Regions from separate parts of the Azospira sp. MPR-LB4 genome, predicted to be linked through region 1. Evidence: predicted binding sites of a transcription regulator. Region 1 holds the regulator's gene; each other region holds the start of a gene.
The links. The regulator FNR, encoded in region 1, switches genes on or off when oxygen is low (the NO sensors DNR and NnrR bind a similar motif). The targets are predictions, from matches to a motif close to TTGANCTAGNTCAA.

Region 1 (3,270 bases):
GCCCTGGCGCTGGGCGGCAGCTTCGGCGGCCTGGCGCCCCTGCACGCCATCAGCATCGGCTATTTTGTTTCCATGCTGCTGGGCATGGTCACCCGGGTCACCCTGGGGCATTCGGGCCGGCCCATCAACGCCGGGGATCAGACCACCTGGCCCCTGTTCTGGCTGTTCCAGAGCGTGCCCCTGCTGCGCATCGCCGGCGAGTTCCTGCCCCTGTCCGGCCCCTTCAACCTGCAGTGGCTGGCCAGCCTGGCCTGGCTGCTGGTGTTCGCCCTGTGGGTGCGGCGCCACGGCGCCATGTACCTGCGGCCCCGGCCCGACGGCCAGCCCGGCTGACGGATCGCGGAGCCATCCCATGTACCTGGCCCTCAAGCATCTGCACATCACCTGCGTCGTCCTCTCCGGCCTCGGATTCCTCCTGCGCGGATTCTGGATGCTGCAGGAGTCGCCTCGACTGCAGGGGCGCCTGCCGCGGGTGGCGCCCCATGTGGTGGATACCCTGCTGCTCGGCAGCGCCCTGGCCCTGGCCTTTCTCTCCGGCCAGTATCCCTTCGTCCAGGGCTGGCTGACGGCCAAGGTGCTGGCCCTGCTGGCCTACATCGGCTGTGGCAGCGTGGCCCTCAAGCGGGGGCGCAGCAAGGCGGTGCGGGGCATCTTTTTCGTCATGGCCCTGTCGTGTTTCGCCTATATCGTTTCCGTTGCCCTGACGCGTCATCCCGCCGGCTTCTTCGCCGGTCTGTGAAAGGAATTGCATGAGCCACAGCCTGTTGGGCGCCGCCGCCCCCAGTTTCGACGAACCCCTGGAAATGCTGGATGCCTGTCACGGTCGCATCCAGGCCCAGATCGAGACCCTGCGTCGCCTGGTGCAGCACCTGCCCCGGCACGGTGCCGACCAGGCTGCCCGGGAGGCGGCCCAGGGCGTGCTGCGCTATTTCTCCGTGGCCGCTCCCCATCACCATGCGGACGAGGAGGATGACCTCTTTCCCGCCCTGCGGGCGAGCCAGGCGGTGGCCCGGGAAGCGGCGGTGGCGGCTCAGGTGGAGGCCCTCATCGAGCGCATCCTGGCCGATCACCGGCGCATGGACCGGGCCCGGGACGAGGTGCTGGCCCGCCTGCAGGCCATCGTCGCGGCCCAGCCGGGGGAATGCAGCGAGGCCCTGCCGGCGGCCATGGTGGAAGGGCTGGCCGAGCTTTATCTGGGACACATCGATCTGGAAACCCGGGAGCTGCTGCCCCTGGGGCGGCGCCTGCTGTCCCCCGAGCAGGCGGCCGCCGTCGGCCGCAGCATGGCGGCACGGCGGGGGGCGGTGTTTCCGGAAGGGGAACAGTAGGACTGCCGGCACTCCTGGACTAAGCCCGGGCAATAATCCGGGCAATAAAAAAAGCGGCTCCGCGGAGCCGCTTTTTTGTTTGACGCTTGCCCGGGATCAGGCCGACTGGTGGGTCATCAGCTTTTTCAGGCCCGGGATGTCCAGGATGCGGATGTGCTTTTGCTGCACGGCGATCAGACCTTCTTCCTGGAAGCGGGAGAAGGCGCGGGAAACGGTTTCCAGCTTGAGGCCCAGGTAGCTGCCGATTTCTTCCCGGGTCATGCGCAGGTAGAACTCGGCGTGGGAATAGCCGCGGGCGGTGAAGCGCTGGGAGAGATTGAGGAGGAAGGCGGCCAGCCGTTCTTCCGCCCGCATGGTGCCGAGCAGCATCATGACCCCGTGGTCGCGCACGATCTCCCGGCTCATCACCTTGTGGAAGTGGTGCTGCAGGGCCACGATCTCCCGGGACAGGCCTTCCAGGCGGGGGAAGGGGATGATGCAGACTTCGCTGTCTTCCAGGGCCACCGCGTTACAGGAATGGTGTTCGGTGCTGATGCCGTCCAGGCCCAGCAGCTCGCCGGCCATCTGGAAGCCGGTGACCTGGTCGCGGCCGTCTTCCAGCAGCACGTCGGTCTTGAAGAAACCGGCGCGGATGGCGTAGATGGATTCGAAGGCCTCCCCGGCCCGGTACAGGTGGTCGCCGCGCTTGATCTTGCGGCGGGTGCTGACCAGTTCGTCCAGCTTGGACATCTCGGTCTCGTTGAGACCGTAGGGAAGACACAGTTCTTGCAGGTTACAGTTCGAGCAGGCGGTCTTGATGACCGACAGGGTAATTTCTTGGGCGCTGGTCTTCTTCAACGGCATGCTGTTCCTCGCTGGGCCAAGGGCGTTCGGATGGTGGTAACCTGCGCCGGAAGGCCCTTTGGAAGCCTTTGATCCAGGTCAACGTGCCCCAGTTCCTGCACCACGATAATAAGCCGCACCTAATGTGTGGTTCTGCAACGACTGTTTTTCAATGACATTTACCGCCAACAACCTGGTTTTCGATCCCCAGATCATCCGCCGCTTCGACGTCAATGGACCGCGCTACACGTCCTATCCGACGGCTGACCGTTTTGTCGAAGCCTTCGATGCCGAGGCCCTGAAGCTGTGGTTGGGCAAACGCAACATCGGCGGTATCAGCCGACCGCTGTCATTATACTTCCACATCCCCTTCTGTAACACCATCTGCTACTACTGCGCCTGTAACAAGATCATCACCAAGGATCACGGCCGCAGCGCCAAGTACATCAAGTACCTGGGCAAGGAGATGGCCCTGCAGGCCGAGTACCTGCTGGACGGGGATCGGGAAGTCTCCCAGCTGCACTGGGGCGGCGGCACGCCCACCTTCCTCTCCCATGAGGAAATGCACCAGCTGATGGACCTCACCCACCGCCATTTCAAGCTGGTGGATGGGGCCGAGATTTCCATCGAAGTGGATCCGCGCAAGGTGGACCGGCCCACCGTGGCCCTGCTCGGCGAGCTGGGCTTCAACCGCATGAGCCTGGGCGTCCAGGATTTCGACGAGCGGGTGCAGCAGGCCATCAATCGCATCCAGACCGAGGAAGAAACCTTCACGGTGATGGACCAGGCGCGCAAGAGCGGCTTCAAGTCCATCAGCGTGGACCTCATCTACGGCCTGCCCCACCAGACGGTGATGGGCTTCAACCGCACCCTGGAGCGGGTCCTGGCCATGGACCCGGAGCGTCTCTCCATCTACAACTATGCCCACCTGCCGGGCCTCTTCAAGCCCCAGCGGCGCATCAACGAGAGCGACCTGCCCAACGCCGACACGCGCCTGCAGCTGCTCTCCCTGGCCATCAAGAAGCTGACCGATGCCGGCTACGTCTTCATCGGCATGGACCACTTCGCCAAGCCGGACGACGAGCTGGCCGTGGCCCAGCGCCAGGGCCGGCTGCACCGC
Region 2 (3,270 bases), 460 kb from region 1:
GGGTGACCAATGAAAAGACGAGAGAAGGCGCACCTTCTCTCGTCTTCCTGGGATGCCGCTTCAGGAGAGGCTAGACCCCATTAGTACACATCGTGCTGGGTGTTGTAAACGTTGAACTTGCCCGTCGGCGTCACCAGCTTGGGGTCCTTGATCACGGCCTTCAGCTTGCGGGTCTTGTCGTCCACCACGACGATGGCCGATTCCTGGTCCTTGCCGTTCCACACGGAGAACCACACTTCGTCGCCGGCCTTGTTGTACTCGGGCTGGACGATGCGCTTGGGGCCTTCCTTGATGCCGGACCAGTCGCCGATGGGCAGCAGCTCGTAACCCTTGTCCAGGTTATTCACGTCCCACACCGCCACGGACTGGCTGATGTTGGCTTCCGGATTGAGGGTGGTGTCCACCCACAGGTTCCTGGACTTGGGATGGGTCTTCAGGAACAGGGAACCGCCGCCCAGGCCCTTCAGGGTGCGCACCACCTTCCAGGCGTTGTCGCCATGCTTCACCGGGTCGGTGCCGATGAGGGAGATGGAATCGTCGCCCAGGTGGCCGGTGGCCCACACGGGACCGAACTTGGGATCGACGAAGTTGGCGCCCCGGCCCGGGTGCGGCGTCTTGCCCACGTCCACCAGCTTGGCCAGCTTGCCGTCCTTGGTGTCGATGACGGCGATCTTGTTGGAGGCGTTGGCCGCATCCATGAAGTAGCGGTGGGTGGATTCGAAACCGCCGTCATGGAGGAAGGGCGCCGCCTCGATCATCTTGATCTTCAGGTTGCTGAGATCGCGGTAATCCACCGAGTAGACCATCCCGGTTTCCTTCACGTTCACGAAGAATTCCGGATTGAAGTGGGAGGAGACGATGGCCGCCACCCGGGGTTCCGGATGGTAGTCCTGGGTGCCCACGGTCATGCCCCGGGTGGAGACGATCTTGCGCGGCTTGAGGGTATCGCCGTCCATGATGACGAATTGGGGTGGCCAGTAGGTGCCGGCGATGGCGTACTTGTCCTCGAAGCCCTTGGCCTTGGAGCTTTCCACCGAGCGGGCTTCCATGCCCACCTTGATCTCGGCCACGGTGTCCGGCTTTTCCATCCACAGGTCGATCAGGTTGATCTTGGCGTCGCGGCCGATGACGAAGAGGTAGCGGCCGGAGGCGGACATGCGGGAGATGTGCACCGCGTAGCCGGTGTTGAGGATGCTGACGATCTTCTTGCTGTCGCCGTCGATCAGGGCGATCTCGCCCGCATCGCGCAGGGTGACGGAGAAGAGGTTGTCCAGGTTGAGGTTGTTGAGCTTCTTCTTCGGCCGCTTTTCCACCGGCACGATCACCTTCCAGCTGGCTTCCATTTCCTTCAGGCCGTACTCGGGCGGCGCCGGCGGGGTCTGCTGGATGTAGCGGGCCATGAGGTCCACTTCGTCGTCACTGAGGACGCCGGAAGTGCCCCAGTTGGGCATGCCGCCGGCGGAGCCGTACTTGATGAAGACCTTGAGGTATTCCAGGCCCTTGGCGATGGTCAGGTCCGGCGTCAGGGCCTTGCCGGTGGCGCCCTTGCGCAGCACGCCGTGGCAGCCGGCGCAGCGCTCGAAGAAGATGCGCTTGGCCTTCTCGAACTCGGCCTCGGTCATCTTCGGCGCCAGGGGATTGATGTCCTGGTGCATGGGCACGCTGGCCAGGGGCGAGCCGCCGCCGGCCTGGTAGTCCCGCATGGTGGCGTCGCCGTGGGATTCCGGCGTGCCGGCAAAGGCGAACTGCACGGCAAAGGCCAGGGCCGGAATGGCCGCCAGCCTGAGTAGGTTGAAACGCTTCGTTTTCATGGCTCCCTGTTCCTGAAAAAATTGAGTGAGGAGGCCCCAATTTCTTCAGCGGCAGAAAACGTACTTTGATCAGGGTCAATAGAATCGGGCGTCACGGTGGCAGCTGGGTTCCGCGCCCCATGCAGGCTTGACGCGCGTCAAGGTTGTCCCGCCGGCATGGTCCCGGCGACGCGAAAAAAGGCCATCGCCGCCCCCGAAAAACGGGGACGCCGCCCCGGCCCTAGAGGGGCAGTTCGGCCTGGACCAGGGGCGCTGGCAGGGCTGCCGCTGCCGCCGCCGGCAGCAGGGAACTGGCCCGCACTCCGAGCAGGCGGAGGCGCTGCTGCAGGGGCACCCGCTTCAGGCATTCGCCGGCAGCCTTGCGGATCGCCGCCCCGTCGGCGGTGGGCACGGCCAGGGTGAGGTCCCGGGTCACCGACTGGAAGTCCGCATAGCGCAGCTTGATGCCGATGGTGCGGGCCACGTAGCCCTGGCGCGCCAGGTCGTCGGCCACCCGCAGGCACATGCCGGTGAAGATTTCCGACAGTTCGGCCCGGTCGTGGCGGGCGTGCAGGTCCCGGGAGAAGGTGCTTTCCCGGCTGATGGACTTGGGCTCCCGGGAGGTGCTCAGGGGCCGCTCGTCGATGCCGTGGGCGGCCCGGTGCAGCCAGGCGCCGGTGCTGCGGCCGAAGTGCTGCACCAGCATTTCCGGCGGAGCCGCCGCCAGGTCACCGATGCTGTGGATGCCCAGCTGGCCCAGGCGTTCGTTGGCCTTGGGGCCGATGCCGTTGATCTTCTTCGCCACCAGGGGCCAGATGCGGGTCGGCACCTCCTCCATGCCGAGCACGGTGATTCCGTCCGGCTTGTCCAGGTCGGAGCAGATCTTGGACAGCAGCTTGTTGGGCGTGATGCCGATGGAGCAGGTAAGGCCGGTGGCGGCCAGCACCGCCGCCTTCAGGCGCCGGGCCAGGGGCAGCGTGGCCTCCTCGATGTGGCTGAGGTCGATGTAGATCTCGTCGATGCCCCGGTCCTCGATACAGGGCGCGATGGCCGCCACGGCGGCCTTGAAGCGGCGCGAATAGTCCCGGTAGGCGTCGAAGTTGGCCGGCAGCAGGATGGCATCGGGCGCCAGCTGGGCCGCCTTCATCAGCCCCATGCCGGAAAAGACGCCCAGGGCCCGGGCCTCGTAGGTGGAGGTGGTGATGACGCCGCGCCCCACGTAGTCCCGCAGGCGGGCGAAGTGCAGGCTGCCGTCGGCCTGGCGCCGGGGCCGGTCCACGGCACGGCCGCCCACCACCACCGGCCGGCCCCGCAGCTCCGGGTAGTGCAGCAGCTCCACCGAGGCGAAGAAGGCGTCCATGTCCAGGTGGGCGATGCGCCGTTCGGGCAGCACCGCGGCAGGCATCGCTGTTCCGGCCGCGGCAGCGGGCAGGTCGGCGGGCGGGACCGGGGCACGGGAATCGTCAGGGAGTGGGCAGGG
Region 3 (3,270 bases), 220 kb from region 1:
GGTCATGAGGCTGGCCATGTCCTTCTTCGGCCCGCCGATGCCCAGGTGCACGCCGTAGATGAGGCCGTACAGCACGTGGGCCGCATCCAGTTCCCCATTCACCAGCTTGTCGCGCACGGCGGCCCAGGAGGCCTCCTTGGTGGGCACGATCTTGATGCCATACTTCTTGTCGAAGCCCTTGGCCGCGGCCATGACCACGGAGGCGCAGTCGGTCAGGGGAATGAAGCCGATCTTCACCTCGGTCTTTTCCGGTGCGTCGGAACCGGCGGCAAAGGCGGCGGCACGCAGACCGGGAGTCAGGCCCATGAGCGCTGCTCCCAAGCCCAGGAGGCCGGCGGATTTGACGAACTCGCGGCGTTCCGCCGCCACGGCATCGGGTGCCTCGAATTGCTTTTGCTTGGACATTCCATGCTCCTTGACCTCAGAAAAAAGAAAAGGCGTCACACCCGCGTGAGAGGAGAGAGAACACGCGGATGGACGCCTTTGTCCGTTTGCCGGTCAGGGCTTCACTGCGCTGCCCGGCGTTGCTCGAACCGCCATTGGTCCGACTTACGACCTAGTTCAGCAACCACCGTGCCAGGCAGCAAAAATATCTGGAATTCACCGTTACTTCATATAGATAGCCACATTCCCACCACCCTGAAAAAATCCATCCGCGGCACCGGAGCGCACTGCTGCGGTGCGCCATGGCGTGACCGCCGCACAAGAAGGGGGAACCCGGGCCGGCGGTTGCAGCGACAGCGGAGGAAGGACAGCGGAATGGGGAGCGACGGCGGGAGAGGAAAGGGGAACGGCGAAAGCGCCGACCCCATCTATGACCAAACGCCTAAAGACACTGGCATCCGATGTTCTTATGATTATCGGGTTGTTGATGGCATGCAACACAAAATAATGCTCCCGCACGTATCGGGAGCGGGAGGGAAACATGGATATCCAGCAACAGCCCATGGAAGCCCCGCGTTTACTGTCGGGCTGGATGATGGGCAGTGCAGGCACGCAGGAAAACCACGACATCCTTTGGGACGACGTGGAGCATCTGCCCTCCGCCGCCGTCAGTTTTCTCCTCATCGCCCTGCCCCTCTCCCTGCTGCTGCCGGTGATGGCCAACTTCGCCGGCAACGCCTACGGCAACCGCATCATCGCCGGCTTCATTGCCCCCAGCTGGGAACGCCTGCTGCTCATCCTGGCCTGGGAACTGCTGATGGTGCCCCTGCTGGCGGGCGTCGCCCACCTGGCCGGGCGCTTCTTCCAGGTGCCGATGAACCGGCGCCAGGCCTTCCTGGTGGTGACCCTCAGCACCATTCCCCTATGGCTGGCCTCCCTGGCCCTGGCCGTGCCCAGCCTGATTTTCATCCTCATCACCGGCATGGTCGCCCTGGCCCTTTCCAGCTACGCCATGTACCGCTGCATCCGCCGCCTGCTGGCGGTGGAGGACGACTGCCTGGCCACCCTCTTCTGCGGCGTCATCATGGTCTGCGCCCTGCCGGCGTGGACCGTCATCCTGGCCCTGGTCCTGATCCACTAGACCAGGGCGCCATCGCCCCTGCCGGGGCCGCGTCCCGGCACAACCTCAGCCGACGGCGAAGGCCGGATATTCCTGGGCCTTCTCGAACAACTCCCGTTCCTCGAAACGCACGTGATCGCTCAGGGCTGTGGCGAAGGCTTCCAGGGCGCCCCGGTCGCCCCGGCCGATGCGCTCGGCCAGGCCCCGCAGCTGGGCGTGCTCGGCCAGGGTGCGGGCCACCAGCTGGTGCTCGCCGGCGGCTTCCAGCCAGGGCAGCAATTCCTCTTCCTCGCGCTGGAAGTGGGGTTCCAGCTCGGCGGCGAAGAGGCTCGACATCTGGCCCGCCAGGGCGTTCATGGCCGCCTGGTCGGCCGCCAGCACGGCCTTGCGGCAATCCAGGGACAGCTTGAGGGCGGTGTGGTGTTCGCGGGACAACTGCAACAGGGCGGGATGGCGTTTCATGGCGGACTCCCGGAAAGGGTGATGGGAGACAGTATGGCGCCGGACGGGGAACCGGGGCCAGGATGCAAATCAAACCCAGCATCACCCGGGTCAAAGCCAGGGATGGGCCGGCGGCCCGGCCTTCAGAGCAGGACCTTGGCCATCTCGATGACGTCCCGGGAGACCCGGGAGATGCTCTGGCCCCGGTCCATGGCCAGGCGGCGCAGGGCGTGGTAGGCCTCTTCCTCTTCCATCTTGCGGGTCTTCATGAGCAGGCCCTTGGCCCGCTCGATGATCTTGCGGTCGGACAGCTTCTGCGTGGTTTCCGCCAGTTCCCGGCGCAGGGCCAGGGTTTCCTCGAAGCGGGCCCGGGCCACCTCGACGATGGGCTTGATGCGGGCCGGGTCCAGGCCATCCACCACGTAGGAGGAGACGCCGGCCTTCATGGCCTCCCGGATCAGGCCCGAATCGTCGTCGTTGGCGAAGATGATCACCGGCCGGGGCATGTCCCGGTTCATGGCGGAAAGGTGTTCCAGGGTGTCCCGGCTGGGGCTGTCGGTTTCGATGAGGATGACGTCGGGCTTCAGTTCCTCCACCCTTCCCGCCAGGTCCAGGGACGAGGCCAGCACGGCCGCCACCTGGTGGCCGGCCTTGACCAGGCCGGCGCAGATGTCGGCGGCCCGGCTCTGGGATTCATCGATGACGAGAACGCGCAGCATGGGTCGGAGGATTCCTGAAAAGGCCTAGTCGAGGGCGAGGATGTGCTCGGCCATGGCGTCGATCACGCCCGGGGCTTCGCCGATGGCGCCGGCGATGTGGATGCTGAGCTGGGGATGCTGCCGTGCCGCGGCTTCCACCTGCAGGGGCAGGTCCCGCTTCAGGTGGCCGCTCTGGGCCATGAACATGGGCGCCAGGCGGATGCTGGTGACGCCCTCGTCGGCCAGCTGGGCGACGCACTGTTCCAGGGTCGGTTCCATGAATTCGAGGAAGGCCAGGGCGACGCGGCGCTGGGGCTCCCGCGCCTGGATGGCGCGCTGCACGCGCTGCATGGGCTCGGCCCACTGGGGGTCCCGGGCGCCGTGGCCGAAAAGGATGAGGGCAGTTTGGATCATGTCTGGATTATGGGTGAAGGCAAGGGGCGAGGGAATTGATCGATATCGCCTTTTGCCGCAGCCGGCAAAGGCCGCGACGTCCCCTGCTTCGGCCGCCGGAACGGCCATTGGTTCCATGCCATCGCCAGGAGGCAGCAGGGACGGACTTCTCCGCCATGGCATGGCCGTCAGGCCCGTCCCTTCTGCCTCTCCGGGCATGGCCGTTTCCCTGTC

Region 2: AC3QLZ_RS17220 (nitrite reductase) is a predicted target of FNR. The motif match lies at 1,877-1,890, and genes of this name have one in related genera.
Region 3: AC3QLZ_RS16020 (hemerythrin domain-containing protein) is a predicted target of FNR. The motif match lies at 2,047-2,060, and genes of this name have one in related genera.

The regions. Positions count from the first base shown of each region.
Region 1 covers NZ_CM179521.1:3,206,976-3,210,245, forward strand. Annotated here, with positions in the region: gene AC3QLZ_RS15070 (NnrS family protein) at 1-333, shown strand, start outside; gene AC3QLZ_RS15075 (SirB2 family protein) at 353-739, shown strand; gene AC3QLZ_RS15080 (hemerythrin domain-containing protein) at 750-1,328, shown strand; gene fnr (fumarate/nitrate reduction transcriptional regulator Fnr) at 1,425-2,171, opposite strand; gene hemN (oxygen-independent coproporphyrinogen III oxidase) at 2,323-3,270, shown strand, end outside.
Region 2 covers NZ_CM179521.1:3,671,489-3,674,758, reverse strand. Annotated here, with positions in the region: gene AC3QLZ_RS17220 (nitrite reductase) at 81-1,811, opposite strand; gene dinB (DNA polymerase IV) at 2,032-3,195, opposite strand.
Region 3 covers NZ_CM179521.1:3,425,591-3,428,860, reverse strand. Annotated here, with positions in the region: gene AC3QLZ_RS16030 (CmpA/NrtA family ABC transporter substrate-binding protein) at 1-405, opposite strand, end outside; gene AC3QLZ_RS16025 (YIP1 family protein) at 926-1,525, shown strand; gene AC3QLZ_RS16020 (hemerythrin domain-containing protein) at 1,571-1,966, opposite strand; gene AC3QLZ_RS16015 (ANTAR domain-containing response regulator) at 2,089-2,664, opposite strand; gene AC3QLZ_RS16010 (sirohydrochlorin chelatase) at 2,689-3,057, opposite strand; gene nirD (nitrite reductase small subunit NirD) at 3,269-3,270, opposite strand, start outside.